2 linked regions of the Methylorubrum extorquens genome follow. The protein of the gene in region 1 interacts with the protein of each later gene in a pairwise test. Links are inferred from orthologs where the notes say so. Each region holds a gene or a part of one and is shown in the gene's direction. Other genes may lie near its edges. The genes, in order: hflK and ftsH.

The links.
Region 2: the proteins of hflK (region 1) and ftsH interact in binary tests that used the Escherichia coli proteins (3 or more experiments, as listed by UniProt). The link is inferred for Methylorubrum extorquens from one-to-one orthologs.

What each region holds. Positions count from the first base shown.
Region 1 is NZ_JALJXF010000001.1:3,320,678-3,330,143, forward strand. Bases 4,658-7,480 are described here. They hold hflK (FtsH protease activity modulator HflK), read left to right. Parts: upstream 4,658-5,406; coding sequence 5,407-6,555; downstream 6,556-7,480. Other genes in these bases: J2W78_RS15700 (dihydrofolate reductase), read left to right, coding at 4,658-5,138; hflC (protease modulator HflC), read left to right, coding at 6,552-7,480. Also shown: fumC (class II fumarate hydratase), read right to left, coding at 1-222; J2W78_RS15675 (cytochrome P450), read left to right, coding at 348-1,748; J2W78_RS15680 (SspB family protein), read right to left, coding at 1,790-2,443; J2W78_RS15690 (CPBP family intramembrane glutamic endopeptidase), read left to right, coding at 2,921-3,748; J2W78_RS15695 (thymidylate synthase), read left to right, coding at 3,844-4,638; more of J2W78_RS15700, read left to right, coding at 4,638-4,657; more of hflC, read left to right, coding at 7,481-7,514; J2W78_RS15715 (DegQ family serine endoprotease), read left to right, coding at 7,706-9,241; phosphoserine phosphatase SerB, read right to left, coding at 9,349-9,466.
Region 2 is NZ_JALJXF010000001.1:831,143-840,725, forward strand. What follows is about bases 2,855-5,794. They hold ftsH (ATP-dependent zinc metalloprotease FtsH), read left to right. Parts: upstream 2,855-3,330; coding sequence 3,331-5,259; downstream 5,260-5,794. Other genes in these bases: tilS (tRNA lysidine(34) synthetase TilS), read left to right, coding at 2,855-3,193; J2W78_RS04055 (sulfite exporter TauE/SafE family protein), read left to right, coding at 5,372-5,794. Outside these bases: J2W78_RS04030 (hypothetical protein), read left to right, coding at 1-90; peptidoglycan-associated lipoprotein Pal, read left to right, coding at 466-978; tol-pal system protein YbgF, read left to right, coding at 1,149-2,174; more of tilS, read left to right, coding at 2,171-2,854; more of J2W78_RS04055, read left to right, coding at 5,795-6,121; glmM (phosphoglucosamine mutase), read left to right, coding at 6,351-7,691; J2W78_RS04065 (outer membrane protein), read left to right, coding at 8,004-8,870; J2W78_RS04070 (outer membrane protein), read left to right, coding at 9,053-9,583. UniProt on the Escherichia coli protein: Acts as a processive, ATP-dependent zinc metallopeptidase for both cytoplasmic and membrane proteins. Plays a role in the quality control of integral membrane proteins.

The sequences.
Region 1 (9,466 bases):
CGGGTCGAGGCCACCGAGATCCTTGTTCACCAGCGCGGCGGCCTGCTTGACGATGCCGAGCGCGTGCACGAGCGGCGCCGGCTGGCGCTCGGTGCCGATCTTGAAGTTCTGGATCGAGCGCTGCGTCTGGGCGCCCCAGTAGCGGTGGGCGGGCACCTCGATCGGGCCGAAGGTGTCGGACTCGGTGCGCGTCTCGACGGAAGGGTTCTCGTGCGGCGACATCGTGGCCTCTTCGTTGGCTCGGATGCGGCCCTACTTAACGAAGCACGATGACAAGCGCGATGCCGGCCCGGAATGGGGGATGACGCATCGCGCACTCCGTTACCGCCGAGGTTGTTCGCCTGCCGATGCTGGATACGCTGCCCCTCGCGCCTTCGACGGCCACGCCGCTCTTCCGGCCCAAGGTGCCGCCACCGCTCACGCAGCCGCTCGGTCTCTTCGCCTTCCTGAAGAAGGTGCGTGAGAACCCGATCGCTACCTGGATGGATGCGCATTTCGAGGAATTCGTCGTTGCGGGCGAGACGGCGATGGGGCGCATCACCGTCGTGAGCGATCCGGCCCTGGTGCGCTACCTGCTGGTCGAGCGAGCCGCCTACTACCGCAAGGACGACCTGCAGAAGCGCGTGCTGGCGCCCGGCCTCGGCGACGGCCTGCTGACGGCCGAGGGCGACGAATGGCGGCTGCAGCGGCGCACGCTGGCGCCGATCTTCTCGGCGCGCCACGTCGCCGGTTTCGTCGCGCAGATGGATGCCGCCGGGGCGCGGCTCGGCCGGCGGCTGGCCCGGCGCGACGGTGCCACGGTCGATGTCGCGCTCGAGATGACCCGCGCCACGCTCGACGTGCTGGAGCGGACGATCTTTACGCAGGGTTTGCCCGGCGATCCCGATGCGCTCGGGCGCGCCATCACCCGGCTGCTCGAATCGATCGGGCCGATCGACCCGCTCGACGTGTTCGGCTTCCCCGCCTTCGTGCCGCGGCTCGGCCGCCTGCGGGCCCGGCCGGCGCTACGGTTCTTCGCCGAGGTGGTCGATACGCTCCTCGACGAGCGCAAGGCAGCGCTCGCCCGCGGCGAAGCGCCTCATGATCTGATGACGCTGCTGCTCGCGGCTCAGGATCCGGAGACCGGTCGCGGCCTCACCGACCTCGAGGTGAAAGCCAACATCGTCACCTTCATCGCCGCTGGCCACGAGACAACGGCCAACGCCCTGACCTGGGCGCTCTATTGCCTTTCCCAGGACGAGGCGGCGCGTGAGCGCGTCGAGGCGGAGGTCGATGGCGCCGCAGGCGAGGACGGCGCGTTGCAACTCGACCGGTTGCCCTTCACCAAGGCGGTGATGGAGGAGACGATGCGGCTGTTCCCGCCGGTGCCGTTCCTCAGCCGCCAAGCGCTCCGCGAGGACCGGATCGGGCGGGTAAAGATTCCCCGCAACTCGACCGTCATCATCGCGCCCTGGGTGATGCACCGGCACCGCAAGCTGTGGGACGAGCCGGACGCCTTCATCCCCGAGCGCTTCCTCGGGGAGCGGCGCGACCGCGTCGAGCGATTCGCTTACCTGCCGTTCGGGGCAGGCCCGCGGGTCTGCATCGGCCAGAGCTTTTCGGTGCAGGAGGCGACGCTGGTGCTCGCCCATGTGGCGCGCGCCGTGCGTCTCACATTGCCCGTGGATCACCCGCCGGTCACGCCGCTCCACCGCGTGACGCTGCGGCCGAAGGATGGGCTGCGGATGCTGGCGCAGCGGCGCGCCTGACGCGCAGGACCGCCCCCATGGAGGGGCGGTCGCGGGAAAAATCAGTTCTTCTTGCGGAAGGCGTCGAGACTGACGACCTCGGCGGTGCCGTCGCGCTCGGTCTTCTCGGCAGCCTCGGGCTTGGCCTCGCTGCCGTCCTCGGGCTTGTTGTCCGGCTTGAGATCCGTCTTTAACTTACCCGCGGCAGGAAGGGCCGGAACGATCTTCGGACCATTCTGCACCGTGGCGAGACCCGTGCTCTTCGGCTTGATCTCGGCGGGCTCTGAGCCTGCCCCGCGCGGACCGGCCTTCACAGGAGCACTCGGCCGGGCCTCCTCCGCCTGATCGCCCTCGGCACCCTCGTTGAGATCGAACTTGAGGCCGAACTGAACCGACGGATCGAAGAAGCCGGACAGGGCGTCGAACGGGATCAGCAGGCGCTCCGGCACGCCTGAAAAGGACAGCCCGACCTCGAAGCTGTGCTCGGTCACGCCGAGATCCCAGAACTGGTGCTGCAGGACGATCGTCATGTCCTGCGGGTACTTCTCGCGCAGGCGCTGCGACATGCGCACGCCCGGCGCCTCGGTGCGGAACGAAATGTAGAAGTGATGCTCGCCCGACAGCCCTTCACGCGCGGCGTCGGTCAGCACCTTGCGCACGACACCGCGCAGGGCGTCCTGAACCAGGAGATCGTAACGGATCAGATCTTCGGCCATCGGCGCTCGCTTCACCGGTCACGGCCGGGATTGGGCTGCGCCGGGTCGTGGAAATTGAGTGGAGGTTTCTGTTGCCAGGTACCTCCGAACCCCGCCTATGCGGTGCTACCCGCTAGGACTTTAGGTCGGTTTTTGGCACCGCTTACGCGGCGACAGCCACCGGAGCAAAGTTGTCGTTGGCAACTATTGCAAAGGCCCGATAACGGCGGAACCATGCCGAGCGAAAGTGCTCCCTTTACGCCCTCGTCGATCCTATTTCGCCCCCGCCGGAACCCAACACGCTGAGGCCGTGCGGCCATCGGTCCTGGGTTCGGGTGGAGGCGCCGGGTACCGCCCCCGGGTCCGATAGGTTTATTTCGAAGAACGTTTATCGCCATAGCCGGCCTTGCGACCGGCAAAGCGAATATAGAGAGGCCGACGGCGGTTTTGAAGAGCGATCTGCGCTCAGACCCGCTCCGCGTTGCGAGCGTGGCTGATATGCCGCCCGCCACCGCCGACGCGCGCCCGTCGAAGCCGCCGCTCGCCCCGCTCGCGGCAGGGGCTTCATGGTTCGGTCGGGTGCTGCTGCTTATCGCGGTCCCGCTCGCCATCCTGCTTCTCGCGAGCGGGCTTGCCATCCTCATCGTGCGCGTCGGCGGCGACCTGCGGCTCGGCATCGACCCCCTCACGAGCGCCGCCGCGCGTCCGCGCCTGCCCTTGTCGGAGGTGACGGGACGCGGCGTCATGATGGACGCCCTGCGGCAGGTGCTGATGGCCGGGCTCGTGATCGGGCTCGCCGCCTGGGCCGGCGGCGGCGCGTGGCGCCAGCGGCTCGGACTGACCCGCCCCCTCGAACCACGCCGACCGATGCGGCGGCTCTGGTTGCTGTTTCCCCTCTGGCCCCTGATCCACATCGCCTGGGTGACGACCACGGCGGCGGCACTTCAGATGAGCTTCGGCAGCGGGGTGCGCCTGTCGCCCTTCCTGAGCCCGGTGATGCTCGGCCTGTGGTTCGCCTTCGTCGTGGTGCTGGCCCCTGTCGCGGAGGAGTTGCTGCTGCGGGGCGAGACCTTCGCCCAGGCTAACACCTTCCTCGGACCGGCGGGAACAATCGTGGCGACCGCACTCCTATTCTGTCTCGCCCATGTCTCCCTCGATCCGGGCGCGAAGAGCGCGCTCGCCCGGCCGCTCACCCTGCTGCCGCTGGCGCTCACCCTCGGCTGGCTTCGCTGGCGCACCGGCCGGCTCTGGCCCTGCATCCTGCTCCACGGTTGGAGCAATTTCTGTCTGCTGGCCTACCAGCTCGGGCCGAGCCTCCTGCGATAGCCCTCGATCCCGCGTAACCAAGACAAGGGGAAAGGCGGGACGGCGGGCAGGCCCGACTCGACATCCGCCGGGGCAGTTGCCAGACCTGAGGGGCCATGCGCGCCTATCACGATCTGCTCACCCGCATCCTGTCAGAGGGCGTCCGCAAGGAGGACCGCACCGGCACGGGCACGCTCTCGGTGTTTGGCCACCAGATGCGGTTCGATCTGGCGGACGGCTTTCCCCTGGTGACGACGAAGCAGCTCCACCTGCGCTCGATCATTCACGAATTGCTGTGGTTCCTGAAGGGCGACACCAACGTCGCCTACCTCAAGGCGAACGGCGTCACGATCTGGGACGAGTGGGCCGACGCGAACGGCGATCTCGGCCCTGTCTACGGCAAGCAGTGGCGCTCCTGGGCCAAGCCCGACGGCGGCACCGTCGATCAGATCGCCTGGATTCTCGACGAGATCGCCCGAAACCCGGATTCGCGCCGCCTGATCGTCTCGGCCTGGAATCCGGCCGACCTCGACCGGATGGCGCTCGCCCCCTGCCATTGCCTGTTCCAGTTCTACGTGGCGGACGGGCGCCTCTCCTGCCAGCTCTATCAGCGCTCGGCCGACGCCTTCCTCGGCGTGCCGTTCAACATCGCGAGCTACGCCCTGCTCACCGCGATGATGGCGCAGGTGACGGGGCTCAAGGCCGGCGACTTCGTCCACACCTTCGGTGATGCGCATCTCTACGCCAACCATCTGGAGCAGACCCGCCTCCAGCTCTCGCGCGAACCGCGCGCCCTGCCCCGGCTGCGGTTGAACCCGGAGGTGCGCTCTCTGTTCGACTTCCGCTTCGAGGACATCGTGATCGAAGGCTACGAACCGCATCCCGCGATCAAGGCGCCGGTGGCGGTGTGATGGATCGACCCCGCATCTCCCTGATCGCGGCGGTCGCCCGCAACGGCGTGATCGGCCGCGATAACAGCCTCGTTTGGCGGCTCTCGAGCGACCTCAAGCGCTTCAAGGCGCTCACCATGGGCAAGCCGATCCTGATGGGGCGCAAGACCTGGGATTCGATCGGCCGCCCCTTGCCCGGACGGCGCAGTCTGGTCATCACCCGCGATCGCACCCTCGCCCTTCCCGACGCCACCGTCGTGCGCGACTGGGACGAGGCACTTGCCGCGGCCGGAGGCGACGAGCTGATGGTGGTGGGCGGCGCCGAGATCTACCGGCTCGCCCTGCCCCATGCCGACCGGCTGCATCTCACCGAAGTCGATGCGGCGCCGGAGGGCGATGCGTACTTTCCGCCTTTCGACCGGGATCTCTTCCGTGAGACGCTGCGCGAGGCGCACGGCCCCGGCGAGCGCGACGAGTTCGCGTTTCAATTCGTGGACTTGGAACGGTCGGGCAGCCGTTGACCCACCATCAGGCGCTTTGGCCGCAGGGGCGGAAAGAGTTTCGTGGCACGAACGACCGTTGCGGTTGACGCGGTGTGGGCCCACCTGCCAGCCTTGACAGGACTGCGCGGCGCCACTCAGGTGCGCAGCGTCCGCGCGGCACCGCAAACGCGTTCTGGCGCTTGGGAAAACCGGCTTTTCCCGCCCCATAACGGGGCGACGGATCGAGTTTAGGGCAAGGGTCATCCGCATCCGCGGGGACCGGCTTCAGCAGGAGTTCACGTCGAGAATGCCTTGGAGCAATCAGAGCGGCGGCGGAGGTGGTCCCTGGGGCCGTCCCGGCGGCGGCGGCGGCGGTAACGGCGGCGGCCCCTGGGGTGGCGGGGGTGGCGGCAAGACGCCCCCGGATCTCGAGGATCTGCTCCGGCGCGGCCAGGATCGACTCCGCGGCGTCATGCCGGGCGGAGGCTTCGGCGGCGGCAAGGGAATCCTCGTCGCGGCAGGCTTGGTGCTCAGCGCGTGGCTGCTGACCGGGTTCTACATCGTGAAGCCGAACGAAGTCGGCATCAACACGGTCTTCGGACGCTACACCAGCCAGTCCGGCGAGGGCCTGCGCTACAACTTCCCCTATCCGATCGGCTCCGTGCAGAAGCCCAACGTCGGCATCGTGAACTCGATTCCGATCGGCTACATGGCCGCCGGCAACACGACGCGTCAGCGCGACGTGCCGGAAGAGAGCCTGATGCTCACCGGTGACGAAAACATCGTCGATATCGATTTCGAGGTGCAGTGGCGCGTCAACCCGCTCAAGGCGGAGGACTACGTCTTCAACCTCGCCAACCCGGATGGGACGATCAAGGCCATCGCCGAAAGCGCAATGCGCGAGGTGATCGGCCGCCGCAACATCCAGGCGATCCTGACCAACGAGCAGTCCAGCATCGCTCAGGAGGTCAAGGAGATCGTCCAGAGTGCCCTCGACGAGTACGGCGCGGGCGTGCGGATCGAGGTCGTGCAGCTCACCAGCGTCACCCCTCCCCCGGAGGTGCGGCCCGCCTTCATCGATGTGAACGCAGCGCAGCAATACGCACAGCAGGTACGTAACGAGGCCGAGACCTATGCCAGCCGCGTGACGCCGGAAGCCCGAGGCAATGCCAGCAAGGTTATGCAGGCGGCCGAGGCCTACAAGTCCCAGGCGACCTCGGAGGCGACCGGTCAGGCGTCGCGCTTCCGTCAGGTCTACGACTCCTACAAGGTCGCGCCCGAGGTCATCCGCGAGCGGATCTTCCTCGAGACGATGGAGCGCGTGCTCGGCTCCGTGAACAAGGTCATCATCGATCAGAACGGGGGCGTGGCCGGTGCCAACGCTGCGGGCGTGCTGCCGGTGCTGCCTCTGATGGAGAATGGGCGGACGCAGACGAACGGAGCGACGGGCCGATGAACAATCCAGCCATTCGGACCGGCCTGGTCATCCTCGCGGCGGCAGCCGCGATCGGCCTCTACGCCTCCGTCTTCACCGTCGGGCAGATGCAGCAGGCGCTCGTACTTCAGCTCGGCCGCGTGCGCGACGTGCTGAACCCCGTCGGCCAGAACAAGCCCGGCCTGTACTTCAAGGTGCCGTTCACCGACAGTGTCGTCCTGTTCGACAAGCGGGTGCTGGATCTCGACCTTCCGGTTCAGACCCTGCTCACCGCCGACCGGCAGAACCTCGAAGTGGACGCCTTCGTCCGCTACCGGATCATCGATCCGCTCAAGTTCTACCAGGCGGCGGGGACGATCGCCCTGGCCAACCAGCGTCTGGCGAGCTTCACCAACTCTGCGCTCCGCAACGTCCTGGCCCGGACCAGCCGTGACGCCATCGTGCGGACCGAGCGCGCCGAGCTGATGAACACGATCCAGGAGGACGTGAACAAGCAGGCCAAGAGTCTCGGCATCGAAATCGTCGATCTGCGCATGACCCGTGTCGACCTTCCCGCCAAAAACAGCCAAGCGGTCTACGATCGCATGACGTCGGAGCGGAAGAAGGAGGCGACCGACATTCGCGCCAACGGCGATCAGGCGGCGACGCTGATCCGCGCCAAGGCCGACCGCGACGTCGTCGTGATCCTGGCAGAGGCCAATCAGAAGCAGGAAGAACTGCGCGGTGAGGGCGACGCGGAGAGAAACCGCATCCTCGCCGAGGCGTTCAGCCAGGATGCCAACTTCTTCGCCTTCTACCGCTCGATGCAGGCTTACGAGCAGGCGCTGAAGGGGCAGGACACCCGGCTCGTGGTGAGTCCGAACTCGGACTTCTTCCGCTTCTTCAACGATCCGCAGGGGCGCCGGCCGCAGGGTGCCCGCAACGGCGGCGCCGAGCCGACGGCGTCTGGCGCCGGCGCCACCACAGGCACGGTGCGCTGAACGATCTGCGACCGATACGACCATCGCGGCCGGCACCCTTGATCGGGGTGCCGGCCGCTGAATTTATAGGTGTCTCTCACCAAACGCCCGCCGCTCAGCTCTGACCGAAGGGGAAACGATCGGGGATCGGGCGTTTCGTGAGGCACACAACCGGCCTGAAACAGGCACTCTCAGAGCTTGAGGAAACGTCCATGAGACTCGCCGCGAACGCCGTCCGGGGTCGAACGCCGTCGTTTGCCCGGCGCGCCTCATCGGCCCTGGCCGCCGCGGTGCTGGGCGTCACCGTCACGGTCACCGCCCTGCCGATCCCCGCCTTCGCCCGCGGCCCGGAATCGCTCGCCGACCTCGCCGACAAGGTGACCGATGCGGTGGTGAACATCTCGGCCTCGACGACGGTCGAAGCCAGCAACCGCGGCGGCCGGACCATGCCGCAACTTCCGCAGGGCACCCCGTTCGAGGATCTCTTCGAGGAGTTCTTCAAGCGGCGTGGCCAAGGGACGCCGAAGGGTGACGAGGACAGCCCGCGCGGACCGACGCGCAAGTCGAATTCGCTCGGCTCCGGCTTCATCATCGACGCCTCGGGCATCGTGGTGACGAACAACCACGTCATCGGCGACGCCAACGACATCCAGGTCATCCTGAGCGACGGCACCAAGCTGAAGGCGGAGATCATCGGCAAGGATCCGAAGATCGACCTCGCCCTTCTGCGGGTGAAGCCGACGGCCGAGCGCCCGCTCAGGGCCGTGCCCTTCGGCGATTCCGACAAGATGCGCCCAGGTGATTGGGTGATGGCGATCGGCAACCCGTTCGGCCTCGGCGGCTCGGTCTCCGCCGGCATCGTCTCGGCCCGGGGCCGCAACATCGAGTCCGGCCCCTACGACAACTACATCCAGACCGATGCGGCCATCAACAAGGGCAATTCCGGCGGCCCGCTGTTCAACATGGACGGCGAGGTGATCGGCATCAACACCGCGATCCTGTCACCTTCCGGCGGCTCGGTCGGCATCGGCTTCGCGGTTCCCTCGGGGACGGCAAGCCAGGTTGTCGATCAACTCCGGCAGTTCGGCGAGGTCCGTCGCGGCTGGCTCGGCGTGCGCATCCAGAACGTCGATGAGGCGACCGCCGAAGCGCTCGGCCTGAAGGGCGGCGCCAAGGGCGCGCTCGTGGCCGGTGTCGATGAGAAGGGCCCGGCCAAGACCGCGGGGCTCGAAGTCGGTGACGTCATCGTCAAGTTCAACGGCGTGCCGGTGAAGTCGTCGAGCGAGCTGCCGCGCATCGTCGCCGCGACCCCGGTCGGCAAGACCGTGGACATTCAGATCGTGCGCAAGGGCGAGGAGCAGACGAAGGCGGTTCTGCTCGGTCGCCTGGAGGACGGCGAGAAGACCCAGGTCGCCAACGTCAAGCAGCCGGAACCGGAATCGGTCAATCGCCAGATCCTCGGCCTCAACCTCTCCGGCCTCAACGACGAGGCGCGGCGCCGCTACGGCATCAAGGAGAGCGTCAAGAACGGCGTCGTGGTCACCAAGGTCGATCCCGACTCGACCGCCGCCGACAAGCGCATCCAGCCGGGCGAGGTCATCGTCGAGGTCGGCCAGGAGGCGGTTTCGAACCCTGCCGACGTGACGAAGCGCGTCGAGGCACTCAAGAAGGAGGGCCGCAAGTCTGTGCTGCTGCTGGTGGCCAGCATCAGCGGCGACGTGCGGTTCGTGGCGATCGGGTTGGAGTAAGCAGCGATCCGATCGACGGTGTTGCCCTCCCCTCTTCCCGCACCGGGTGGAAGGGAGGGGCACGCAGCCGAATTGCATCTCGGAGCGTTGCGACGTCGCCGAGGAAATTAAGCTACGAACTCAGCCGCCGAGAAACCTTGCAGGTAGAGCAGCGCGGTCAGATCGCCGTGCTCGATTCGCACCTGCGCGGCCTGCGCCACTTTCGGCTTGGCGCGGAAGGCAACA
Region 2 (9,583 bases), 2.5 Mb from region 1 along the record:
AGCGGCACGGAAATCGCGACGCCGCTGGGCACCGCCGTTCACGCCGCGCGCCAAGCACGGGACGCGATCGCGACATTGCGCGGCGTGTGATTCGGCTCGTGTTGCCGCATCGCAACATCGATAGGCAAAGCGGTGCTGGTTCTGCTCGCGCCCACGGCGCGCCGCAATCTTGGACAGAACACTGAATATCGCTGCGGTCGAGCTTGGATTGGTCATGGGGTAGTGCGGTCGCGGCAGCGCGGCCCACCGTCTCGCGAACAGACAGCGTTCCGGGTGCTGGCGTGAGAGACACTTAACCATCCGCGGCTACACCGTTCAGAACGAAAACGCTCTGCGCCGGCACGGATCTGCGACCGGTGATCGGGAGCGTTTCAGACTGAGACTCGGGGCCGGCCTTGATCGCCAGACGATCGGGGCAGGCACCGGCAGGACAACCGGCACGGCTCGGCCGTGAGGAGAGAGACGATGTCGACACCCGCGCGTTTCCGTGGGCTTTCCCTGACGCTGGCGCTCTGCGCCGCACTGGGCCTCGGCGCCTGCAGCAAGGATAGCGATCTTGCCGATGCGTCCGGCTTCGGTGCGGGTGGCCCCGGAGGCCCGGCCCGGCCCGGCAGCGCCCAGGATTTCGTGGTGAACATCGGCGACCGCGTGTTCTTCGAGTCCGATTCGACCGATCTCACCCCGACCGCGACCGCCACCCTCGACAAGCAGGCATCGTGGCTCCAGCGCTACTCGCGCTATAGCTTCCTCATCGAGGGCCATGCCGACGAGCGCGGCACGCGGGAGTACAATTACTCCCTCGGCGCCCGCCGCGCACAAACCGTGCAGGATTACCTCGCCTCCCGCGGCATCTCCGCCTCGCGGATGCGGACGGTCTCCTACGGCAAGGAGCGCCCGGTGGCGGTGTGCAACGACATCTCCTGCTGGTCGCAGAACCGCCGCTCCGTCAGCGTTCTCGATGGCGGCGCCGGCTCCTGAACCGGGTGCGGGCCCGGTTTTGCGGCCGACCGGGCCATCTGCTATCGGGTAAGCGTGCCTTATCGAACCTTCGCTGCGCCGTCGCCGCTCAGGCCGCGACGGCGCAGCGGAGGTTTCGGGGAGGACACGACGTCGGCCGCGAACCAGAAGACCGATCGGTGCCAGCCGCCATGTTCCGCCGCCTCCTCCTGACCCTCGGACTCGGTTTCGCGATCGCGCCAGCGGCTCTCTGTGGCGCGCAGGCGCAGGATGCGTCGGAACTCGTGGTGCGTCTCAACCGCCTCGAGAACGTGTCTCGGCAGCTCTCGGGACAGATCGAGACGCTTCAGTACGAGAATCGGCAGCTCAAGGAACAGCTCCGGAAGTTCCAGGAAGATGTCGAGTTCCGCTTCCAGGAAGGGAAGGGGAGCGCCGCCGCACCCGCCCGCAAGGCCCCGGCGCCCGCCGCGGCACCGCCCTCGGCCGCGCCCTACGGCACCAATCCGGGTGAGGGGCGGCCGGGCAAGCGCAGCGATGCCTTCGATCCCGAGCAGAATCCGAATGCGCCGGGCGCCCCGAAGCCACTCGGGACGACGCAGCCCTCGCTGCCTTTGCCGACCGGCGCCATCGCCGAAGCCGAAGCGCCCCTGCGCCGCTCCGTCCCCCCGACGGTCGTGGAGGCGGATACCGACGCGTCCGAGGACGGGGATCTGCCGCCGCCCGGCTTCGGCGGTCCTGTGGACCTCTCGCCTCCGTCCGCGCGAACCGGTTCGATTGCGCCGGTCGAAGCACCCGTCGGGAGCGCCAGCATCGCCGCCACCGGCAGCGGCGACGCGCAGGCGGATTTCGAGGCCGCCTACGCCCTCATTCGCGAGCGCCAGTACGAGCAGGCCGAGATGAGTCTGCGTCAGTTCATCCAATCGCATCCGCGCGACCGGCTGGTGCCGAAGGCGACCTACTGGCTCGGTGAGAGCTACCTTCAGCGCAGCCGCTCCCGCGAGGCCGCCGAGCAGTTCCTGAAGGTCTCGACCGACTACGCGAATTCGCCCGTCGCACCCGAAGCGATGCTGAAGCTCGGCACCTCCCTGCACGCGCTCGGGGCCAAGGCCCAAGCCTGCGCCACGCTGGCCGAGGTCGAGCGCAAGTTTCCGAGCGCGGGTGCCACTGTACGCCAGGGCGTCGAGCGCGAGCAGAAGCGCGCCCGCTGCGCCGCTTGAGCGCGGCGTCCCTCGACGAACGCCTCGCCCGCGCCCTCGCACCATTCCTGGCAGAACCCGCTCGTCCGGCACTGCTCGCCGTTTCGGGCGGACCCGATTCCACGGCGTTGATGCACGCGGCAGCCCGATTGGGACAGGATCGGTTCCGGGTCGCCACGGTGGACCACGCCCTCCGGCCGGGTTCGGCCGACGAGGCGGTAGAGGTTAGGCGCCTCGCCGCCGAACTCGGCCTCGTCCACACAATACTGACCTGGGATGCGCCGCGACACGGCAGCCGTATCCAAGCAGCGGCGCGCGGCGCTCGCTACAGACTGCTCGCCGACCATGCGGCCCGGATCGGCGCGGGTCTCGTTCTGACCGCCCACACGCTCGATGACCAAGCCGAGACCGTGCTGATGCGCGTGATCGCCGGAAGCGGCCCCTCCGGTCTTGCCGGGATGCGCGACGAGCGCCCCCTGGCACCAGGCATCCGATTGGTGCGGCCGTTCCTGAGCATCTCGAAGGCCGACCTCGTGGCCTATTGCGAGCGGCACCGCCTCCCGTTCCTGCGCGATCCCTCCAACACGGACGAGCGCTTCACCCGGGCGCGGTTGCGCCGCCTGCTGCCGCTGCTGGCCGAGGAGGGCCTGAATGCGGCGCGACTTGCCCGCCTCGCCGTCCGTGCCGGACGGGACGATGCGGCGTTGAGGCAGCGTGCCGAGGCCGTGCTGTCGGAGATCACGCACGGCGACGTAGAGGGCTTGCGACTCGACGGACATCGCCTGCGCCGCGAACCTTGCGCCATCGTCTTGCGCGTCCTCGACATGACCCTCGACAGAATCGCGTCGCCTCACGAAGCGCCCGTTCCGAAACGTCTGGAACGGCTCGAAACCCTCGTTCTCGACGCGCTGCTGCCGGCTCTGGCCGAGGGGAGGGCGCTCCGCCGCACCCTCCGCGGGGTCTTGATCGAGACGGACGGGGAGGGGACGATCCGCCTCGCCGCCGCGCCGCCACGCAGGGCACCGGAGGGGCGCCGCTAACGCTACGCGGTCGCCCTCGACGCAGGGGCCGCCGATTTACTTGGCAACCGGTGGGGCGCCGCCTACATTGGCCCGGAGTGCGTGGGGTATGCCGCGACATTGCGGGACGACGCTCGCACGCCTCCCAGGACCGATCGATGAACCCGAATTTCCGCAATTTCGCCCTGTGGGTCGTCATCTTCCTGCTGGTGCTCGCCCTCGTGACCCTGTTTCAGAACCCAGGTCACCGTGGCGGCGGCAGCGAGATCGCCTACAGCCAGCTCCTGAACGATGCCGACGCCGGCAAGATTCAGTCCGTCACGATCTCCGGCCAGGACGTGAGCGGCACCTATGTGGGCGGCGGCAACTTCTCGAGCTACGCGCCGAACGACCCGGGCCTCGTCTCGAAGCTCCAGGGCAAGGGCGTGCAGATCACGGCGCGTCCGCCCTCCGACAACACACCCTGGTTCATCCAGCTTCTCGTGAGCTGGCTGCCGATCCTCGTGTTCATCGGCGCCTGGATCTTCCTGTCGCGCCAGATGCAGTCCGGGGCGGGTCGCGCCATGGGCTTCGGCAAGTCGAAGGCCAAGCTCCTGAACGAGGCGCATGGACGCGTCTCCTTCGATGACGTGGCCGGCGTCGAGGAGGCCAAGGAGGACCTCCAAGAGATCGTCGAATTCCTGCGCGATCCCCAGAAGTTCCAGCGCCTCGGCGGCCGCATCCCGCGCGGCGTGCTGCTCGTCGGCCCGCCCGGCACCGGTAAGACCCTGATTGCCCGCGCGGTCGCGGGTGAAGCCAACGTGCCCTTCTTCACGATCTCCGGTTCGGACTTCGTCGAGATGTTCGTCGGTGTCGGCGCGTCCCGCGTGCGCGACATGTTCGAGCAGGCAAAGAAGAACGCGCCCTGCATCATCTTCATCGACGAGATCGACGCCGTCGGCCGTCACCGCGGCGCCGGCCTCGGCGGCGGCAACGACGAACGTGAGCAGACCCTCAACCAGCTCCTCGTGGAGATGGACGGGTTCGAGGCCAACGAGGGTGTCATCATCATCGCGGCGACCAACCGCCCCGACGTGCTCGACCCGGCGCTGCTGCGTCCCGGCCGCTTCGACCGCCAGATCATGGTGCCGAATCCGGACGTGACCGGTCGCGAGCGCATCCTGCGCGTTCACGTCCGCAAGGTGCCGCTGGCGCCCGACGTCGATCTCAAGGTCATCGCCCGCGGCACGCCAGGCTTCTCGGGTGCCGACCTGATGAACCTCGTCAACGAATCCGCTCTGCTCGCCGCGCGTCGAGGAAAACGCATCGTCACGATGCACGAGTTCGAGGACGCCAAGGACAAGGTCATGATGGGCGCCGAGCGGCGCACCCTCGTCATGACCGAAGACGAGAAGCGGCTCACCGCCTACCACGAGGGCGGCCATGCCATCGTCGCCTTCAATGTCCCGGCCACCGATCCCGTTCACAAGGCGACGATCATCCCCCGCGGGCGGGCGCTCGGCATGGTCATGCAGTTGCCCGAGCGCGACAAGCTCTCGATGTCTTTCGAGCAGATGACCTCGCGGCTGGCGATCATGATGGGCGGGCGCATCGCCGAGGAGATGATCTTCGGCAAGGACAAGGTGACGTCGGGCGCCCAGTCCGACATCGAGCAGGCGACGCGGCTGGCCAAGATGATGGTCACCCGTTGGGGCTTCTCGCCGGAACTCGGCACCGTGGCCTACGGCGACAACAACGACGAAGTCTTCCTCGGCATGTCGATGGGCCGTCAGCAGACGGTCTCGGAGGCAACTGCCCAGAAGATCGATGCGGAAGTGCGTCGCCTCGTCGAGGCGGGCCTGGAGGAGGCACGCCGTATCCTCGGGGAGCGCAAGGACGACCTTGAAGCGCTCGCCCAGGGCCTGCTCGAATACGAGACCCTGTCCGGCGACGAGATCCGCAAGCTGCTCCAGGGCGAGCCGCCGGTGCGCGACTCGGGCGACGTCCCGCCAACCCCGGCCCGCGGCTCACCAGTGCCGTCGACCGGCCGTGGCCGCCCGCGTGGCAGCGACGGCGGGTTGGAGCCGAGCCCACAGCCGCAGGGCTGAACAGGCCGACCAAGCTTCGACAAGGGGCGCCGTGAGGCGCCCCTTTTTCATGGCCGTCGCGTCGTTGCACCGGTGAGCCTTCCCACGAGACGGGAGTGAAAAGACCCGGCACATGTCGAGTTCGGTCTATCTCATCGTCGCCTTCGGCGCGGCCATCGCCGGCTTCGTGCAAGGGCTGTCGGGCTTCGCGTTCGGCCTCGTCGCCATGTCGGTCTGGGCCTGGGTCATCGATCCGCAGCTGGCAGCGGCACTTGCCGTCACCGGAGCCCTCACGGGGCAGATCATCGCTGCGGTGACTGTGCGCCGAGGCTTCGACGTCCACGTCCTGACCCCGTTCGTGCTCGGCGGCCTTGCCGGTGTCCCACTCGGAGCGTTCCTGCTGCCGCATCTCGACATGCACTGGTTCAAGACGATCCTCGGAACCCTTCTCGTGGTCTGGTGCCCCGTGATGCTCCTATCGAAGGATCTGCCGCGCATCACCGTCGGCGGCCGTATCGCAGACGCTGCCGTCGGCCTTGGCGGGGGCATTCTCGGGGGCCTCGGCGGGTTTACGGGCACTCTGCCGACGCTGTGGTGCACGCTCCGCGGCTACGAGCGCGACGTTCAGCGCGCCGTCATCCAGAATTTCAACCTGTCGATGCTCGCCGTCACGATGACGGTCTACGTCGCGTCCGGGATCGTCACGCGAGGCATGCTGCCGATGATCCTCGTCGTGCTGCCGGCCATGCTGCTTCCCACCATCGTCGGCACACGGGCCTATGTCGGCTTAAGCGAGACCGGCTTCCGCCGCCTTGTCCTCGGCCTTCTGACCGTGTCGGGCATTGCTCTGCTCCTCTCGGGCCTGCCGCAAATTCTTCGATAGAGCAGCCTTCGGCCCTCAAGAACACGATGACGCGAAGATAAGAGGCTCGTGCGGCCTCCTGAATTCCACTTGCGGAATGATGCACGCGCCGCCGGTCAAACCGGCTGGCTCGCCCCATTTCGACCGCCTTTGTCGCGGAGCAACCAATTCACGAGGCCCGTGCTGCCGGCCGGGCGCCATTCTGATAGTGTGGTCGGCTGCGAACCACGCCGAGCGCGGAGAAGCAACGTTGCGTAAACACTTCGGTACCGACGGCATCCGCGGACGGGCCAACGGCGTCATCACACCGGAGCTGGCTCTCAAGGTCGGGCAGGCCGCGGGCGTGATCTTCCAGCGCGGCGACCACCGCCACCGCGTCGTGATCGGCAAGGATACCCGGCTCTCGGGATACATGATCGAGACCGCCCTCGTGGCCGGCTTTACCTCCGTCGGCATGGACGTGCTGCTGCTCGGCCCGATGCCGACGCCTGCCGTCGCCATGCTGACCCGCTCGATGCGCGCCGATATCGGCGTGATGATCTCGGCCTCGCACAACCCGTTCGAGGATAACGGCATCAAGCTGTTCGGGCCCGACGGTTTCAAGCTCAACGACGAGCTCGAACTCGAGATCGAAAGCCTGATCGACGGCGACATGCGCAACCGCCTCTCGGCTTCGCGCGACCTCGGCCGTGCCAAGCGGATCGAGAGCGTGCACGCCCGCTACATCGAGTTCGCCAAGCGCACCCTTCCGCGCCACGTGACACTGGACGGCCTGCGGGTTGTCGTCGATTGCGCCAACGGCGCGGCCTACCGCGTCGCGCCGGAAACCCTCTGGGAACTGGGCGCCGAAGTGATCTCGATCGGCGTCGAGCCGGACGGGTTCAACATCAATCAGGATGTCGGCTCGACCGCGCCCGAAACCCTCGTGCAGAAGGTTCGGGAGCTGCGCGCCGATGTCGGGATCGCGCTCGATGGCGACGCCGACCGCGTGCTGATCGTCGACGAGAAGGGCCAGAAGGTCGATGGCGACCAGCTCATGGCGGCCGTCGCCCGCTCGTGGCAGGAAGACGAACGCCTGACCCAGCCGGGACTGGTTGCGACGATCATGTCGAATCTCGGCCTTGAGCGATACATCAACAGCATCGGTCTCACGCTCGCCCGCACGGCCGTCGGCGATCGCTACGTGCTCGAACATATGCGCCAGCACGGCTACAATCTCGGCGGAGAGCAATCCGGCCACATCATCATGTCGGATTACGCGACCACGGGTGACGGGCTGGTGGCCGCGCTTCAGCTCCTCAGCGTCGTCAAGCGCCGCAACCTGCCGGTGAGCGAGGTTTGCCACTGCTTCGAACCGCTGCCTCAGATCCTCAAGAACGTCCGTTTCCGCTCCGGTGAGCCCTTGCGCGCGGATTCGGTCGTAACCGCCATCGCCCATGCCAAGGACCGGCTCGGCCAGTCGGGTCGCCTCGTGATCCGCCCGTCCGGCACTGAGCCCGTCATCCGGGTGATGGCTGAGGGGGACGACCGTGATCTCGTCGCCGAGGTGGTGGATGAGGTCGTGGATGCCGTCACGCGCGCAGCGGCCTGAAGGCCGCCGGTCGCCGATCCCCTGGGTCGCCGAGACAGCCGGACCGTGCCACTCGCGAGAGAGCTTTGCGACGAAGTGGCGAACGGTTCGGCGACTCAGAGAGCGGGACCGAACCGCTGCCGGTGCAGCCGGGGGCAGAAAGCACAAGCAGCGATGGTACTGATTTTCCAGAGTCTTTGCCAATCACGGCAACGGATCGGCAAGGCTAACTTTTTACGTTAAGGCCGACTTAACCTTCATCGATCATCCTTGCATTCGCATCTCGGGCCGGCCTTCAATTCTCGGCGCGCTCGATGGGTCAAGGAAATCGTAATGCGCCGCCGCACCAACATTCTCGCATTGGCGCGCTCCCTCACGCTCCTGGCGAGCGTCGGGGTGCCCTGCCTCGCACAAGCCGCCGACCTGCTGCCGCCCCCGCCGCCCATGCCCGAGCCGCTGCCCGAGCCGGAAGTGTTCGCCGGCGGGTGGTATCTTCGGGTCGATGGCGGCTACGGATCGCTCGACCTGCGCAAGAGCATTGCCGAGGACGTTTCGCATCCGCCCAAGCCGTACGATTACGCCGTCGTGCAGGACAAGGTCTCCAACCAGTACTTCGTCGGCGGCGGCGTCGGCTATCAGATCAATCCGTGGCTGCGTGTCGATGCCACCGGTGAATATCGCTTTCGCAGCAAGTGGACGTTCGTGGCCGAGGATAAAACCTTCGGCGATACCGGCGGCTACAACGTCACCAGCGGGAAGTTCGACTCCATCGTCGGCCTCGCCAACGGCTACGTCGATCTCGGCACGTGGTACGGCGTGACGCCGTTCGTCGGCGCCGGCGTCGGTGTGGCCCACCACAGCTTCGGCGGCGTGACCGACAAGGGCTACGGCGCCTACGAGGGGGGCTACGGCATCGGCCGCCACAACGAGCGGACGAACTTCGCCTGGGCGCTTCATGCCGGTCTCGGCTACGCCGTGACGCAGAACATCAGGTTCGAGGCGGCCTACCGCTACCTCAACATGGGCGAGGCCGCGACCGGCGTCGTCACCTGCGCCCCGGACTGCCCGAAGACCGTCTATCGGGTGAAGGAACTCGAAGCCCACGACGTCAAGGTCGGCCTGCGCTACCTGTTCGGCGCCCCGGTCGCCGTCGCGGCGGTCGACTACGCGCCGCCGCCTCCGCTGGTGCGCAAGTACTGATCGTCCCTAACTTTTGATTGTATCTCGACGGCGCGAACACTTTTCGCGCCGTCTTCGTTTTCAGATTCGTGAATCTCCGTACCCGGCCGGTTAAGGTTAAGCCGTTCATAACCTTTATCGGGAAAACTGTTGGTCAATCGAGGCGCGGGCCCCTCCTGCCGCCGCCTCCGACGAGGCTTCCCATGATCGCATCGCATCGTCTGGCGCTGGCGGCCACGCTCGCGACCGGTACCCTCCTCGGGGTTCTGACCGGCTCCCTCGCGTCCCCTGCCGCCGCGGCCGATCTGCTTCCGCCGCCCCCGCCGCCGCCCGTCCAAGTCGAACCGGTGGCGATCGGCAGCGGCTGGTATCTGCGCGGCGACTTCACGAAAAGCTGGTACGACCACCCGCGCGACGACGCCATTCTCGATCCGAACGATCCCGGCATGCCGCCGCTCGTCGGGCTGCGCCTGAGTTCCGAGGCCGGTTACGGCGGCGGCGTGGGCTATCAGATCAATTCATGGCTACGCGTCGATGCCACCATCGACCAGAGGGCTACCTCGTCCTTCCGCGGCTACTCCTCGCGCTCGGTGTTCGAGACCGGCTACAATCTCGAAGCCGGCAAGGTCGATGTGCTGACCGGCCTCGTCAACGTCTACGCCGATATCGGAACGTGGTACGGCTTCACGCCTTACGTCGGCGCGGGCGTCGGCTTCGCCGACAAGCGCATGAGC